One region of the Rhizobium sp. RHZ01 genome, then DNA from elsewhere that is predicted to be linked to it. Evidence: riboswitches for the same ligand, from Rfam matches in the RefSeq annotation. Region 1 holds a riboswitch; each other region holds the start of a gene.
The links. A riboswitch is a leader RNA that binds a small molecule or an ion and turns the genes downstream of it on or off. The one in region 1 is predicted to bind thiamine pyrophosphate.

Region 1 (5,385 bases):
GACCTCGGCGACCTCAGAACCAACCCCTTCGGGCTACCTGCCGCATGGCATCCGGAGAACTATACCGACATTCTCTTCGGAGACCGCTACTGGCGACAGATGATGAATTCGCTGATCATCGCCACCTTGACTGTCTGCCTGACGGTTTCGGTTTCCGCCATGGCTGCCTTCACCTTCGCGCATGTAAAGTTCTTCGGCGCCGGCTTCCTGCTCAACTACTTCCTGATCGGCCTGATGTTTCCGGCCGCGACCGCCATCCTTCCCTTGTTCATCCGGATCCGGGACCTGGGCCTGTTGAATTCCTACTGGGGTGTTGTCCTGCCGCAGGTCGCCTTTGGCCTCGGCATGAGCATTCTCTTGTTCAGGAATTATTTTCGCAACCTTCCGGAAGAATTGTTCCAGGCTGCCATCGTCGACGGCTGTGGCTACATCCGGTTTTTCTGGCACATTTCGCTGCCGCTCTCGCGGCCGATCATTGCAACGGTCAGCATCATCTCCTTTGTCGGCAGCTGGAACAGCTACATCCTGCCGCTGATCATGCTGAATTCGGAGACGATGTATCCCTGGCCGCTCGGCATCATGGTTTATCGCGGCGAGTTCGGCACTGCCTGGCAGCTGGTGCTCGCTTTCATCACGCTGACAATCATGCCAACCATCATCGTCTTCTTCCTGGCGCAGAAGCACATCATCGCCGGCTTGACCGCGGGTGCGGTCAAGTCCTGATGAGGGCTGCGCCTCAGCCGAAGACGAGTCCGCCGTCGACGATGAGGTTCTGCCCGGTAACAGCGCGTGCCCAGGGGCTTGCGAAAAACAGGACCGCGTCGGCCATTTCCTCGGGCGTCGTCACTTGCCGGAGCGGGGTGTTTGCCGCAATCAGATCGAAGACGGCATCCGGTGTGGCGCTGCTCGCTTCGGTGGCGCGCAGCAAGCCGCCCGAGACCATGTTGACGGTAATGCCTGATGGGCCCAGCTCTGCGGCCGCCGTGCGGGTCAACGACAGAAGCGCACCCTTGGCAGCCGTGTAATCATGGTAGGGCACCACAGGGTTCTGGAAGAGATTGGTGCCGATCGTGATGATCCGCCCAAAACCGGCGGAAGCCATGACCGGGCGGGTGGCCTGGATCAGGTTCAACGCCCCCTTCACGGCCGTATCGAGCTGGGATGTCATTTCACCCCAGGTCAATTGGTCGAGCTTCGATCGGGCGTCTCCGTTGAAGCTGAAGTCGGTCAAGGCATTGTGCACGACTGTCGTCGGCGCACCGAGTGTATCCTTGACCTCGGCCACCATGCGCTTGACGGCATGGCTGTCGCGGACATCCGCCTGGAAGGCCCGGGCACGATCACCCAACGACGCGGCAAGCGCCTCGGCCTCGGTGCGGCTGTTGCGGTAGTTGATTGCGACCTTCGCGCCTTGGCGGGCAAAGGCAGCAGCGATGGCGGCGCCGAGGCCACGTCCGGCCCCGGTGATGATGACGGTCTGCTCGCTGATTGCCAATGTCATCTCGAATGTCCTTCTTTCAACTTCCAAAGCTCATGAAAATGCTGAACCGGCCCGTGCCCGGAACCGACAGAAAGCGTATCCGCCTGCGCGACGGCATGGGCGAGGTAGCTTTTCGCATCCGCCACTGCCTCGGGCAGCGTCGCCCCCTTCGCGAGCTCGGCGGCAAGCGCGCTCGATAGCGTACAGCCGGTGCCATGCGTGTTCGCCGTCGGTATCCGGAGCCCCTCGAACCAGCTCAACCCCTCGGCTGTCGCCAGGACATCAGGGCTCTCCTGGCTCGGCAGATGACCGCCCTTGACCAGCACCGCCTCCGGGCCAAGAGCACGCAGGCTTTGCGCCTGCTCAGCCATGTCCGCGCGGGTATCGGCCGTCGGTCCATGCAGGAGTGCTGCGGCTTCCGGCAGATTGGGAGTAAGCAGCGTCGCAAGCGGCAGCAGCCGTCGGGTGAGGACGTCGACCGCGGACAGATCGAGGAGGCTGGCCCCGCCCTTGGCGACCATGACAGGATCAAGAACGATCGGAATGCCCTTGTGGGGTTCGATCGCATCGGCGACAGCGTCGGCGATTTCGGCATTGGCAATCATGCCGATCTTGATTGCATCAACGCGGACATCGGCAAACACTGCCTTGATCTGGTCGGCGACGAAGGCAGCCGGAACCAGATGGACCCCGCAAACGCCCTGTGTGTTTTGCGCCGTCAGCGCGGTCAGCACCGCCATGCCGTAGACACCGCGGGCAGAGAATGCCTTCAGGTCCGCCTGGATTCCGGCGCCGCCGGAAGGATCGGATCCGGCAATGGAGAGAACGTTTCGGATCATCGGTGAACCTTTCTGATGTTTTCCGCGATCTCGCGAGCCGCCGCCTCAGGGTCACGCGTGCCGCATATCGCAGAGACCACGGCAAGACCGTCAGCCCCAGCAGCAAAGACATCCCCGACATGAGCCGCCTTCAGCCCGCCGATTGCGACCGCGGGAACGGGGCAGGCGCGCACAAGGCGGGCAAGGCCAGCAAAACCGGTCGGCTCCTTGTGATCCGCCTTCGTCGATGTCGCAAAGACCGGGCCGATACCCGCGTAGTCGACGATTGCCGGATCGACCCCCGCGGCCAGCGCCTCGGTCTCAACGGAGAGGCCAAGGATCATATCGTCTCCAATCCGCGCGCGGGCAGTTGGCGCATCCATGTCCTCTTGCCCGATGTGCAGACCGTCAGCACCAATTGCGACGGCAGCCTCCACGTCATCGTTGACGATGAGCAAGGCACCGGTGCCAGACAAAGCCGCCTTGAGCGCCCGACCTGTTTCGATCATCAGGGGTGTATCGGCATGCTTGTCGCGCAGCTGGACAACGCTCGCTCCGCCAGCAACAGCCGCCCGCGCGGTCTCCACCATGCCGAAGCCGGCACAAAGACCGGAATCGAGGACAAGATAAAGTGAAAGGTCGATGGTCCTCATGCGAAACGCACCCTTGCATGGCGATCGAGGAGCGGGGCGTCAAGCGCTGCAAGCGCATCGAGAAACGCCGGAGAAAACGAACCCGGGCCGTCCGCGCTGCTGGCTGCCATCTCGCCGGCAACAGCAAAGGTCGTAAGCGCTGCAACCGTTGCCTCGAACGGCGCGGCAGGCCGGATCGCCGTGAATGCTCCGACGAGGCAGGTCAGTGCGCAGCCGAGCGCGGTCACCTTGGGCATCAAGGCCGACCCGCCTTCAATCCAGGCAGCTCGTTCACCGTCGGTGACGAAATCGACGACGCCGGTTACCGCGACCGTCGCACCGTGTGTCCTCGCAAGCAGCCTGGCGGATTCCTCTGCCTGTTCGACCCCGTCACGACTGTCCACCCCCTGGCCCCGACTTTCGCCACCGGCAAGGGCGATGATCTCGGAGGCGTTGCCACGAATGATGGTTGGACCGAGTTCCAGCAGCCGATCAACGGCCGCCCGGCGGAATAAGGTGGCATAATGGGCAACCGGATCGAGAACCCATGGCTTGCCGGACTGGCTGGCGGCGAGGGCTGCCGCCTCCATGCCGCGCAACCAGGATGACGACAGTGTGCCGATGTTGATTGTCAGTGCGCCTGCGATCGCCGCAAACTCGCCAGCCTCTTCTTCCGCATGCACCATGGCGGGAGACGCGCCAGCGGCCAGAAGCACATTGGCTGCGATATTCATGGCAACGAAGTTGGTGATGCAGTGCACGAGCGGCGGTTGCGCGCGCAACTCGCTGAGCAGTATTCCCGGTAAGGTCTGATCTTGCATGGTGCGCCTTTCGATCGGGGAGAAAGGCGCGGGGACTGACGCAGGAGGCGAAACGTCCCGAGCGACTCCCTCCGCCGGCATTATCCGGTTCAGGTTCAAAGGGTACTTCTCAGCCCATCCTTCGAGGGGCGCCCCTGTCTCTCATTGCCTTCTTCTCGCAGAGAAGCACGCGCCTGTCATCCATAAAATGGACATCGCCAGGTGAACCCGGAGAAGGCCCCGCAGCAGGAGCGCGGCACCCTTCCGGCCTTCTGGCGGTTGCATCACTCATCCGATAGCGCGCCATAATACAGCTGACGGAAGGACTTGGATTTCCCCCTGCAAACTGCTCACTTCTGGATTGCGGTGAGCAACCCGTTACGGATTCCGGCGCCGCTTTTCTTTGTCCGAACCATGGCACTTTCCAAATGTTCGGCGGTTAATAGCCGGCAGTTGCAAGCATTGTTGGATGGCAGCCGACACAGCGATCGTGTTGCATTTACTTATTTTTGTTTACTTTCCAGGGATTGTGTCAAATGGCATACTCCCGCTCGCTGGGTAAAGGCGAGTTCCATGGGCGTCCGACGATTTTCGGTTCTGACCTACTCGACTGCTTGATTACACGCGGCCAATAGGCCGGCAAGACAATGCCGATGCAATCGTCCAACTCGGTTGGCGACCGAAGGGAGGTCTTGATGCGAACACCTCATGCTGCAGTCTCTGTATCGCTTCCTGCCGTGTGTGTTCTCCTATCTGCTACCATAACAACATTCTCGCCCACTCCTGCTCGGGCCCAGTTCGTCTGCGAAAACACGACAGGCTCGGGAGACGGTGCGGCTGCCGGTGGTGTCAATGACGTCGCCTGCGGAACCAATGCGACAGCGGGGGGCGCCGCGGGAGCAAACTCCGCTTTCGGTTTCCGAAGCAGCGCGACAGGCGGAGCCGCCACTGCCCTCGGCACAACGACCAATGCCTCCGGTGCATCATCGGTGGCAGTTGGGCAAAATTCTCAGGCGACAAACAGGGGCGCGGTCGCGGTTGGTTTGGCCAGCAACGCCTCCGGATTCAACAGCACAGCCATCGGGGAAAATAGCAGAGCTGCCGACGCTGGCGCGACTGCCCTGGGGGTTGACAGCAATGCGCAGAGTGTGGACAGCACGGCCGTTGGTGTTCGAAGCCTGACGACGGGTGCCGGTGCGACTGCCATTGGGGTCGGCAGTCAGGGCACCAGTGTTGATACCTTGGCTGCTGGCGTTAGAAGCGTTGCCAGTGCTGGCGGCGCAGTCGCGCTCGGAGGTGACAGCATTGCAAGTGGCGGCAATAGCACTGCGGTTGGTAATAGGAGTTCGTCCTCCGGCAATCAGGCAACAGCGATTGGATTTAACAGCAGTGCCCAGGGCCAAAATAGTCTTGCCCTGGGGACCGGCTCAGTGTCATCAGGGCAGAATTCAGTGGCGCTCGGAGCTGGTTCGACGGATGGTGGTATCGCCAATGTCGTCTCCGTCGGGGCGCCGGCCGCCGAGCGAAAGATCGTCAACGTCGCGCCCGGCACGATTTCAGCGACCTCGACGGATGCGATCAATGGCTCCCAGCTGTACGCCACAAATCAGAATGTCGCCCAGAACACGAACGAACTTGCCGATCACGAGACGCGC
Region 2 (5,385 bases), on a different contig from region 1:
GTCTCATCGTGATTCAACAGGCGTCCGTCCCCGCTCTTGCACTGCACAATCGGGGACACAAGTCTTTGCTGTAACTGATTTCCGCATCGGTTGCATAGCGAGACTCTAAGTAAATGTGGCGCCGTTGTATTTTAGCAAGCCTAACGTGCTTTGAGTTTCCTCGGTCGCCTCAAATTATGGCGAAAGTGCCGTTGCGACTGCCAGATTCGTCAACTGCGGAGAAATTGCGTCAATCCTGGATGGTCCGCTCGGCCCAGAAATTCGTCAATTGGAGCCGCCACGACAATCCTGCCGTCTTCAAGGAAAAGACCGAAGTCTGCGATGCGTTTGACCTCGTCCGGATCGTGCGAGACGACGACGACGGTATTGCCGGTTTCACGATGCATGTCGAGCAGCAGCGCCGCCATTCCGTTTCGCAGACCGGGGTCGAGGGCCGCGAAGGGCTCGTCCAGCAGCAGCACCGGCCGGTTGCGAACAAGCGCGCGTGCAAAGGCTACCCGCTGCCGTTCCCCGCCGGAGAGCGTCCCTGGCATCCGCCGCTCGAAACCGGCGAGCCCCACCTTTTCAAGCGAAGACGAGATGGTTCGGCAATCTGCGGTCGTGAGTTTCAACGACGGGCTAATGCCAAGGCCGATGTTGGTAAAGATATCGAGGTGCGCGAACAGATTGTTGTCCTGGAAGACCAGGGAGACCGGCCGCTGCGCCGGGTAAACCTCGGTCACATCTTTTCCGGCGATCAGGATCCGCCCCTTGAGAGCCGTGTCGAAGCCGGCAAGCAGATTGAGGAAGGTTGACTTGCCGGCCCCGGACGTCCCCGTCACGGCAATCACGGCACCGGTGGGAAGCCGGCAATCAAACTGAAAATTCTGATTGCCGAGCTGAAGACCGACCTGCTGCATCTCGATCGCGAACTCAGGATCAACCATGGACGGCAACCTCTCGGCGCGCTGGGCCCATCGTACCGGCGATCGTGAGCAACAGGCAGACGACACCAAGGATCAACGCCAGCCCATCGGCATCGTTCGTCCGATAGCTGCCCATGCGGCTATAGACGAGCCATGGCAGGGTGACGAAGCTGTCCGAACCGAACAGCGCAACCGCGCCCAGATCGCCGAGCGACAGCGCCATCGCGAACGAAAATGCCGTAAGCATCGGCTTGAACAGTGCCGGCGTGTCGATGAGGCGCAGCCGTGCCCAACCTGTGACACCGAGGCTCGCCGCAAGCTTCTGCGTCCGATGCTTGTGGACGATGAAAGCCGGTTCAAGGACGCGCATCACAAAGGGCAGCGACATCAACGCGTTGATGGCGACAATCAGCACCGGAGCGACGGCGCTCACATTACCGAGATTTCTCAAGGCAAGGAACCAGCCAGTCGCAAGGACGATTGGCGGCACGAGCAACACCAGCGACGACGCGCCGCCCAAGGCGGCAAAAAGAAACCTCCTGCCGAAGGCTCCTGAACCCTGGAGAAGCGCCGCGCGGCGCGCGCTCACCAATGTCATCGAAATCAGCAAAGCGAGAGCAGCCGCCGAAATCGAAATAACCAGACTGGTCGCAGCCGATTGCCAGAAGATGGGCTCGCGCAAGAGCTTCATCAGATCGGACCGCAGGCCGGCCAGGACCACGGACATTAAAGGGAGCGCTAGAAACAGCGTGGCAAGCAGCAGGACGCCACCATCCACAAGCCGCGCGCCCGGCAGTCGCCCATCCGGACGCCTGACAGGCTTGCCAACTGTCATGCCCTCATCCTCCGGAGCGGGAAGAAGCGACAGCGCCCCGAGGATCATTGATGTAAGTACGATCTGAAGCAGGGAAAGCGTAACGGCCCGGCCAGGGTCGAAATCGAAGCGCAGGGACTGATAGATGGCAACCTCGACCGTCGTTGCCGCAGGGCCACCACCCAACATCAGCACAAGCGTGAAGCTCGTGGCGCACAGCATGAAAATCAGGCCGGCGATACCGGGGACGACCGAGCGCAGGACCGGCCATTCGATGAAGCGAAAAGTCGAGCCGGAGCGCATGCCCAAGCCACTCGCCATCAGCCAATATTCCGATGGCACACGGTCCAGTGCGGCCAGCATCAGGCGGGCCGCCAGTGGCATGTTGAAGAAGACATGCGCCAGCAGGATCCCCGAGAGCCCGTATATGCTGACCGGTTCCGCCAGGCCGAACTCAAGCAGCGCCGAGTTCATGATGCCCTGCCGCCCCCAGATACCAATCAATCCGAGCGCCCCAATCAGAACAGGAAGCCCCATCGGCACGGCCATCAGCCTGATAATCCAGATACGGCCGGGGAAATGCCGTTGACGCGCCAGGGCTTGCGCGACCGGAATGGCAAAAACGATGGAGAGCGCGGTGGAGAGCACGGCCTGCAACAGCGTGAAACACAATATCCGCAGGATGTACGGTTCAAACACGGTCGCAAGAATCGACGAACCGCCGCTCGAGAGAAGCAAAGCAAGGACCGCAAGGCCGACGAAAGCGATAATGCCGGCGAGGCTCGCGGCCCCGCCGAGCATCGCCCGTCGCATCTCGGCCTTGGTCAAAAGCATCAGTTCATGCTCATGGCAGCCAGCCACTCGTCGATCCAGGCTTTGCGATTCTCGGCAACTTCGTCCGAGCTCATCAGAAAGGTCTTTGACGGATTCACGAGCTTGCCGAACGCATCCGGCAGTGGTTGCGATGTCGCGGAAACCGGCATCATCCAGTTGTTGGTCGGAATGGTGTCCTGGAAGCCCGGGGTCACCATGAATTTCAGGAAATCGCGCGCAAGTTCCTTGTCAGGCGCATTCTTCAGCAGTCCGGCCACTTCGATCTGTATGTAATGGCCCTCTGAAAATGCAGCCGCCTGGTAGCGGTCCGTATTCTCCGCGACCATGTGATAGGCAGGCGACGTCGTGTAGGAAAGCACCATCGGTGCTTCCCCCTTGGTGAACAGCCCATAGGCCTCTGACCAACCGGGCGTTACCGTCAACACCCGCTTCTTGAGTTTTGCCCAGGCCTCCGGCGCCTTGTCGCCGTAGACGGATTTTACCCATAACAGGAGACCGAGCCCGGGCGTCGAGGTGCGTGGGTCCTCGATGACGATCTTCTGCGAAGGGTCGCCTTCGACCAGATCCTTCATGCTTTGCGGAGGGTTCTTGATCGTCTGCGTGTCGTAGATGACAGCGAAGTGGCCATAGTCGTACGGCACGAATACATCGTCCTTGTAGCCGCCCGGCACCTTGAGCCCGCCGACATCGATGCCGCTCGCATCGAACAGGCCGGTCGCCTTCGCTTCCGTGGTCAGGTTGGTGTCCAGGCCAAGCACGACATCTGCCTTCGTGCCGGCGCCTTCGAGCTTAAGACGCGACAGCAGTGCCACACCATCCGCCACGCTGACGAAACTGACGTTGCAGCCGCAGGTCTTCTCGAACGCTTCCTTGACCTTCGGCCCCGGACCCCATTCGGATGTGAAGCTTTCATAGGTGTAGACGGTAAGCGTCTTGCCTGCCGCCTGTGCACCGGCGCCGGCCAGGCCGGTAGTCGCGATGAAGATCGTGGCAAGCAACGAACGGCTCGGGAATTTGAATTTGAACATGGCACCTCTCCTCTGGTTTGCTTGAAGGGGAAAAGGGCGGTGCCAGATGTCACGCGTCTAATCCCTCCGCCGGTGTTAGCCGGATCAGGTTCCGCGGGTTGGCTTTCAGCCTCTCAGCCGCGCGCCTTATGGCACGGGCACCCCGTTAGAGCGCTTGAGATGTATCGCCACGCTTGGCGTCTTGCAAGAGGCGGCCTTAGGCCGCCATCGGCATTTACTCGGCGGCTTCGGCCCTTGCCGCCGGCCGCACCTCTACCACGCGGGGCAACTGCGTCGGTTTCAGCATCAAGGCGGCACAAAGGCCGATGAGAGCGATCGCGCAGGATGCCATGAAAAGCGGCGTGAACGCGCTGGCATAGGCGTCGGCGACGGCTTGACGCGCCTGTTCCGGCAACGCCGCCAGCATCCTTGGCGTCAGTTGCTCGATATCGGTCACGCCGGGAATTGAGAGTCCGGTCTTGCCGAGCTGCGAGCCGATGATCGCGCCATAAATGGAGATGGCGATCGATGCGCCGCCCATGCGCGACAGCGTCACCGATCCCGTTGCGGCGCCGACGTCGCGCGCCGGAGCGGCATTCTGGACGCCGATGACCGGGACCTGCTGTGCAAGGCCGACGCCGAAGCCGTGGAGAGCCATCACCGCCCCGATCACCATGACCGGTGTTCCGACATGAACCTGAGTGAGCAGCGCAAACGCGATGGCACTGCAGGTCAGGCTTGCGATCGCGAAGGGCTTGTAGCGCCCGGTGATGGAGATGATGCGACCGGCCGACAGCGACCCGCAGACGATGCCGCCGGTCAGAAGAATGAAGAACGCTCCGGCCGCCGATGGCGAGAGGCCGGTCGTCGTCTGCAGGAACAACGCGAAATAATTGACCATGCCGATGCCGATCGCGCCGCTCATGATCGACATGATGAGCAACAGGCTGAATGTCGAATTGCGAAACAGTGACAGGGGAACGATCGGCTCGGCGGCGCGTCGCTCGACGAAGATCCAACCGATGGCCGCCGCTACACCGAGCGCCATGATCGCCAGGCTTTGAGGAGCAACAAGCGAGCCGAAAACCTGAGAGCCATCGGCGGCAAGAACGATGCTAGCCGTCGTCAAGGCGAGCAGCAGGGCGCCGGCGTAATCGACCTTCGGACGGCGGTTGGGCTTCCGGTAGGGCAGCATCAAGGCCAGACCGACAAGGACGACGAAACCGATCGGAACATTGACGAGGAAGATCGAGCGCCAGCCGAAGAGATCGCTCATTGCCCCGCCAAGGACGGGTCCGATAGCGCCCGACGCCATCAGAACGAGGCTGGAATAGCTCTGGTAACGCGCCCGTTCGCGCGGTTCGAAGAGGTCGGCGTTGACGGCGAAGATCGACACCATGATGCCGCCGCCGCCAAGCCCCTGCAGCACGCGGGCCGCAATCAGCGTGTTCATGGATACCGCCAGTCCGCAAACGGCGGAACCGACCGTGAAGATCATGATCGCGGCCATCATCACATACTTGCGGCCGAAGAGGTCACCGAGCTTGCCGTAAAGCGGCATCACCGCGCTCACGGCGAGAAGATAGGCGGAGCCGACCCAGCTGAACCGCTCGAGGTGGCCGAACTCGCCGACGATCGTCGGCAAAGCCGTTGCGACGATCTGGTTGTCGAGTGTCGCCATGAACATGGCTGCCATCAGGAAAAGGAAGAGGATGAACCGCCGGCGGTGATCCGTCACAAGCGGCGCTGCGGCAATTTGAGTATCCATGAAGCGTCGTTCCAAATTGGAGAGTGGCCATTTATGTGCTGTTAGCATATATTTGTC
Region 3 (5,385 bases), on a different contig from region 1:
CGTCCGCCCGCGGTCTCGCGGCGGAGCGAGACGGTGACGATCTCCGTTCCCGATCGCTTGACGGCCTCCGCGAGGGTCGCAGGTGAAGGATACCGTGCGGTGCCGAGAAGCAGGCGGGAGGAGACTACGGTGTCGTAGAGCGTCAGCATGGTCAGCCTCCCTGCATCGGCGACAGGATTTCGATCCGGTCGTTGTCGTTGAGCGCGTGGTCGGCGCGGTCCTCACGGTGGACGATTTCGCCGTTGACGGCGGTCGCCAGCCAGTCGCCTTCGTATTCCATCAGCGTCAGCAGTTCGGACAAGGTTGGCGCAGCGAGGTCGTGATACTCGCCGTTGACGATCAGTTTCATCGGCAATTTCCTCCTGGTTCGGTTCTGGAGAAGACAAGGTCCACAGCTTCCTGCGCCATGGTAGGCGCCAGCAGGAAGCCGTGGCGATAGAGGCCGTTGAGCACGACCGCCTCGGCCTCGCGGGTCACGCGTGGAAAATTGTCGGCGAATGCCGGCCGGATGCCCGCGCCGGTTTCGATAACGGTAGCGTCCGCAAAGGCGGGATGCACAGCGTAGGCGGCGTTCAGCAGTTCCATCATCGAACGCGCCGAGATGGGACCGGCGAACTCGGTCTCGATCATGGTGGCGCCCACCATGAACAGGCCATTTCCACGCGGAACGATATAGACGGGGAAGCGCGGATGCAGCAGGCGAACGGGTCTGGCGAGGTCGACCTCGGGCGTGTGTAGATAGAGCATTTCGCCGCGCACGCCGCGAAGCCCACTCGTTTGCCCAATGCGTGCTGCGCCCGTGCAATCGACGATGTCGTCGTAGCCGGTGGTCTCGGCCACTTGGTCGATGAATGCAACATGTCGAGCGGCGAGCTTTTCTCGCAGCAGACCCAGCACTCGTCTCGGATCGAGATGTCCTTCCAGCGGGAAGAACAGAGCACGCCTGAAGCGGCCTGCGAGAGCCGGCTCCAATGGGCCGATCTGCTCCTCGCCCAGCCATTCATGGCCGCTGGTGCGGCTGGCAAAGCGATCGAGTTCACCCTGATCGCGCGCGGGGGCAACGACCAGCGTGCCGTTTCGGTGTACCTCGCCGGGCAGCATCATGTCCCACCGATCGATGGCACCGCGGCCACTCAGCAAGACGGCTTCGTCCGCGCCTTCACGCTCACACCACGGTGCCAGCATGCCGCCCGCGAGCCATGATGCTGCCTGGCCGAAATCTGGATTCGGATCCATAACGGTGACGTCAGCACTTCGAAGAGTGAGTTCGTGCGCGACCGTGAGGCCGGCAACGCCGGCCCCTTTGACGAGGACATGCATCTCAGTCACGCGACTCTTGGATGGTATCGATCGGCATATAGAGATCGCCACCCTCGCGGTATTTCGCCGCCATGGCGTCGAGCCCTTCTTTCTGCGCTTCAGCGCGGATGTCGTGCGAAATCCGCATCGAGCAGAACTTCGGGCCACACATGGAGCAGAAGTGCGCCACCTTGTGCGCTTCCTTCGGCAGCGTCTCGTCGTGGAAGCTGCGGGCCGTCTCCGGATCGAGCGACAGGTTGAATTGATCCTCCCATCGGAATTCGAAGCGGGCGCGCGACAGCGCATCATCGCGCGATTGAGCTGCCGGGTGACCCTTGGCGAGATCGGCGGCGTGGGCGGCGATCTTGTAGGTGATGACGCCGGTCTTCACGTCGTTGCGGTCGGGGAGACCCAGATGCTCCTTCGGGGTGACGTAGCAGAGCATCGCCGTACCGAACCAGCCAATCATCGCAGCACCGATGCCCGAAGTGATGTGGTCATAGCCCGGGGCGATATCTGTCGTCAGTGGTCCCAGCGTGTAGAAAGGCGCCTCGCCGCAGACGGCGAGCTGCTTGTCCATGTTTTCCTTGATCTTGTGCATCGGGACATGGCCCGGGCCCTCGATCATGACTTGGCAGTCCTTGGCCCAGGCGATCTTCGTCAGTTCGCCGAGGGTCTCCAGCTCGGCGAATTGTGCGGCGTCGTTGGCGTCGGCAATCGAACCCGGACGCAGGCCGTCGCCGAGCGAGAAGGAGACGTCATAGGCGCGGCAGATGTCGCAGATCTCCTCGAAATGCTCGTAAAGGAAGCTTTCGCGATGGTGATGAAGACACCACTTGGCCATGATAGAGCCGCCGCGTGAAACGATGCCGGTGACGCGGTTGACCGTAAGTGGGATGTAGTGAAGCCGCACGCCGGCATGGATCGTGAAATAGTCGACGCCCTGCTCCGCCTGCTCGATGAGCGTATCGCGATAGACCTCCCAGGTCAGGTTCTCGGCGATACCCTCGACCTTCTCCAGCGCCTGATAGAGCGGCACGGTGCCGATCGGCAGCGGCGAGTTGCGGATGATCCATTCGCGGATGTTGTGGATGTTGCGGCCGGTGGAGAGATCCATCACGGTGTCGGCGCCCCAGCGCGCGGCCCAGACCATCTTCTCGACCTCTTCGGCCATCGAGGAGGTGACGGCGGAGTTGCCGATATTGGCGTTGATCTTCACCAGGAAGTTCCGGCCGATGATCATCGGCTCGGCTTCCGGGTGGTTGATGTTGGCGGGGATGATGGCGCGGCCGGCGGCGACTTCCTGTCGGACGAATTCCGGGGTGACGTGATCGGGAATATGGGCGCCGAAGCTCTCACCGTCGCGCACAATTGCCTCGGCCTTAGCCTTGCGGCCGAGATTTTCGCGGATGGCGATGAACTCCATCTCGGGCGTGATGATACCGGCGCGCGCATAGGCGAGCTGGGTCACGGCCTTGCCGTCCTTGGCGCGGAGCGGTTGGCGCTTGGCAGGAAATTCCGGCGTCAGCCGCTCGCCGCTGGCAAAGCCGTTATCCTCGGGGCGCACCTGGCGACCCCGATAGGCTTCGACGTCGCCGCGCGCGAGCACCCAGCTGCGGCGCAGTTCCGGAAGCCCCTGCTCGATGCTGATGTCAGCGCCTTCGACCGTATAGATGCCGGAGGAATCATAGACCGTGACCGGTGGCTCGCCCGATGTCGGGTGGACGCTGATTTCGCGCATCGGCACGCGGACATCGGGGTGAATGTCCCCAGGGATGTAGATTTTCCGAGAGGCCGGTAGGGGGCCTGTTGTAACGGTCGGGGTGATGGTCTTTGCGGCAATATTCATGGTTTGAGGCTCCAAGTTTTAAGTTTGGAGACCCAGTCCTCAGCCGGAATGATGAAAAGACGCCGGCACGGATTCCACGCGTGAATCCAATGCTTTCGAGCGCTTGCACCGTCCCTACGCCAGTATGAACTGGATCAGGTTCAACGGGTCACTGCGCACGATAGCAGTATCTCAGCCCCTTGCCGGGACCCCCCTGGTGAATGTCAAAAGGTTAGAGCCAGAGCAGCAAAGCTGTCAAGCCGACTGCCGCAACTACATGGAAAGGTCCAGAGCGCGGCCTTCGAAGAGGCGGCTCTGCGAACCCTCAAGATGCGCCTTCATCAAAGCCCGCGCGTCTTCCGCACGTCCTTCGACGATGGCGAGGTAGATCTTGTTGTGCTCCTCGTAGACCTGCTCGAGGCCCTGACGCGGACCAAGCAGCGATAGGCCGTGAAGGTGCATGCCGACGGCGATGTGGGCCTTCAGGGCATCGATCGAGGCTGTGTAATAGTGGTTGTTGGCGGCTTCGGTGACGGCCCGATGGAAGGTGAAGTCGGCGTCGGTGCGATGGAGCTGGTGGCTGGTCGCCTCGCGCAGATCGGCGAGCGCTGCGGCAATCCTCTGGATCGCCGCTTCGTCACGGCGCTTGGCAGCAAAGTAGGCGGCGGCAGGCTCGATCGTCAGTCGAAACTCGTAGCAGCGCTGGATATCGGCGATCGTCTTGACCGGCGAATAGGAAAGCTGCGTCGTCGGCGAACCGTGGGCGCTGACGAAGGTGCCGGCTCCCTGACGGGCATAGACGATGCCTTGATCGCGCAACCGTGCCAAGGCGTCGCGCACGATCGGACGCGACACGCCGAGCATCGATGCAAGCTCATGCTCACCGGGAAGCCGCGAATCCGGCGGATAGTTTCCCGAGCGGATACGCTCCTGCAACTGGTCGAAGACGCGATCGACCAGCTTGACGGCCTTGCCGCGCTCCGGCTTTGCCGCAGGCGCCGCTTGCGCATTCGCCGGTACACCGTTTGCTTCGTCCACCTTCACTCTCCCCGTCGGCATGTCCTATGCCGCCTGATTCTGCGCGATCAGTCTTACCAAACTATCCGAATTACCGAAGCCCCCGGACTTCACCGCGCAGCGCAGACGCAGGCCGTCTGCCGTTACGACGTCGAACCACGGAATACCCGCCTCGATTTCGCCCTGCGGCCTCAGAACCCGAATGCCGAGCTCGCGAAAAACTGCCAGTGCCGTATCGCCACCGCCGACCATCAGCATGTCCGGGCGCGTCATCTCTATGATGGATTTTACGCCTTTTGCGAAGCGGTCGGCAACTGCCACGGCTTCGCCGCTGATTTCGCCAGTACAGCGGACGAGTAACGGCAAGCCAATTTGTGCGTCGGAAGGCACTGCTCCCATGGATGCATCGATGGCAGCGGCGAGGCAGCCGGTACCCTCCAGCCTGGCCATTTGTGCTGTTGTGATCGGGTCGCGGGAGCCGAAGGCAAAGACGGTCCGGCTCGATGCGGCAAAAGCGTTGCTTGTCCTGTTCGACTGTCCGATCTTGCGGGCAAGTGCAGCTCCGATACCGCGGGCGCCGACAGCAAGGGCCCTCTTCCAATCGCGTGCCTCAACCACTTGGTCGAGATCGCTGTCCGTTTCGGCATCGCGGACCAGCACTTCGGTTCCACCACTTGCATCGAAAAGCTCGGCAATCGGCAGCGGCTTGTCGACACCACGACCGACGACGTGACCGTTGTGGGTCAAACGGTCCTGATCGGGAATGGCCGGTGCCACCACGATTGTCTCGTGACCGAAGACGGTAGCCAAAGCTACGCTTTCCGCTGCAACGTTCCCCTTGAGCCGGGAGTCGATCTTTTTCAGAACGATTTGAGGCGAGGCGGCAAGAAGGGCCTTCGCCGCAGCGCTGACCCTTCCTGCCGCTTCCTCCTCCGGGAGAGCTCTCGAAGCCGTGTTGACCACCACGACCTCGCAACCGGTCGCAAGCGTTTCCGATATGGCACTGACGTCGATCGCGACAGCGACGGAAAGTCCGGCGTCGACAAAGGGGGTTCCCGTGTCGAGCGCGCCGGTCAAATCGTCAGCGATGATCGCGACCTTCAGCGTCATGCAGTCTGTCCTGAGTTGACAGCGTGGCAGGCGACGAGATGGCCAGGCTTGGCTTCCTTCCATTCCGGCACGACCTTGCTGCACACGTCCATGGCGATCGGGCAGCGCGAGTGGAAGCGGCAGCCGCTCGG

Region 2: it holds a riboswitch for thiamine pyrophosphate, as region 1 does, so the genes downstream of both, thiB (thiamine ABC transporter substrate binding subunit) here and thiM (hydroxyethylthiazole kinase) in region 1, are expected to answer to the same signal.
Region 3: it holds a riboswitch for thiamine pyrophosphate, as region 1 does, so the genes downstream of both, thiC (phosphomethylpyrimidine synthase ThiC) here and thiM (hydroxyethylthiazole kinase) in region 1, are expected to answer to the same signal.

Annotation. Positions count from the first base shown of each region.
Region 1 covers NZ_JACUZZ010000015.1:59,391-64,775, reverse strand. The annotation lists gene IB248_RS16800 (carbohydrate ABC transporter permease) at 1-723, shown strand, start outside; gene IB248_RS16795 (3-oxoacyl-ACP reductase) at 737-1,501, opposite strand; gene thiD (bifunctional hydroxymethylpyrimidine kinase/phosphomethylpyrimidine kinase) at 1,498-2,319, opposite strand; gene thiE (thiamine phosphate synthase) at 2,316-2,951, opposite strand; gene thiM (hydroxyethylthiazole kinase) at 2,948-3,751, opposite strand; TPP riboswitch at 3,801-3,897, opposite strand; gene IB248_RS16775 (YadA-like family protein) at 4,879-5,385, shown strand, end outside.
Region 2 covers NZ_JACUZZ010000014.1:127,942-133,326, reverse strand. The annotation lists gene IB248_RS16390 (ATP-binding cassette domain-containing protein) at 210-926, opposite strand; gene thiP (thiamine/thiamine pyrophosphate ABC transporter permease ThiP) at 919-2,553, opposite strand; gene thiB (thiamine ABC transporter substrate binding subunit) at 2,553-3,581, opposite strand; TPP riboswitch at 3,626-3,736, opposite strand; gene IB248_RS16375 (MDR family MFS transporter) at 3,796-5,328, opposite strand.
Region 3 covers NZ_JACUZZ010000043.1:16,046-21,430, reverse strand. The annotation lists gene IB248_RS28995 (thiazole synthase) at 1-149, opposite strand, end outside; gene thiS (sulfur carrier protein ThiS) at 152-349, opposite strand; gene thiO (glycine oxidase ThiO) at 346-1,320, opposite strand; gene thiC (phosphomethylpyrimidine synthase ThiC) at 1,322-3,148, opposite strand; TPP riboswitch at 3,242-3,353, opposite strand; gene IB248_RS28975 (FadR/GntR family transcriptional regulator) at 3,401-4,186, opposite strand; gene IB248_RS28970 (four-carbon acid sugar kinase family protein) at 4,190-5,254, opposite strand; gene IB248_RS28965 (oligopeptide/dipeptide ABC transporter ATP-binding protein) at 5,251-5,385, opposite strand, start outside.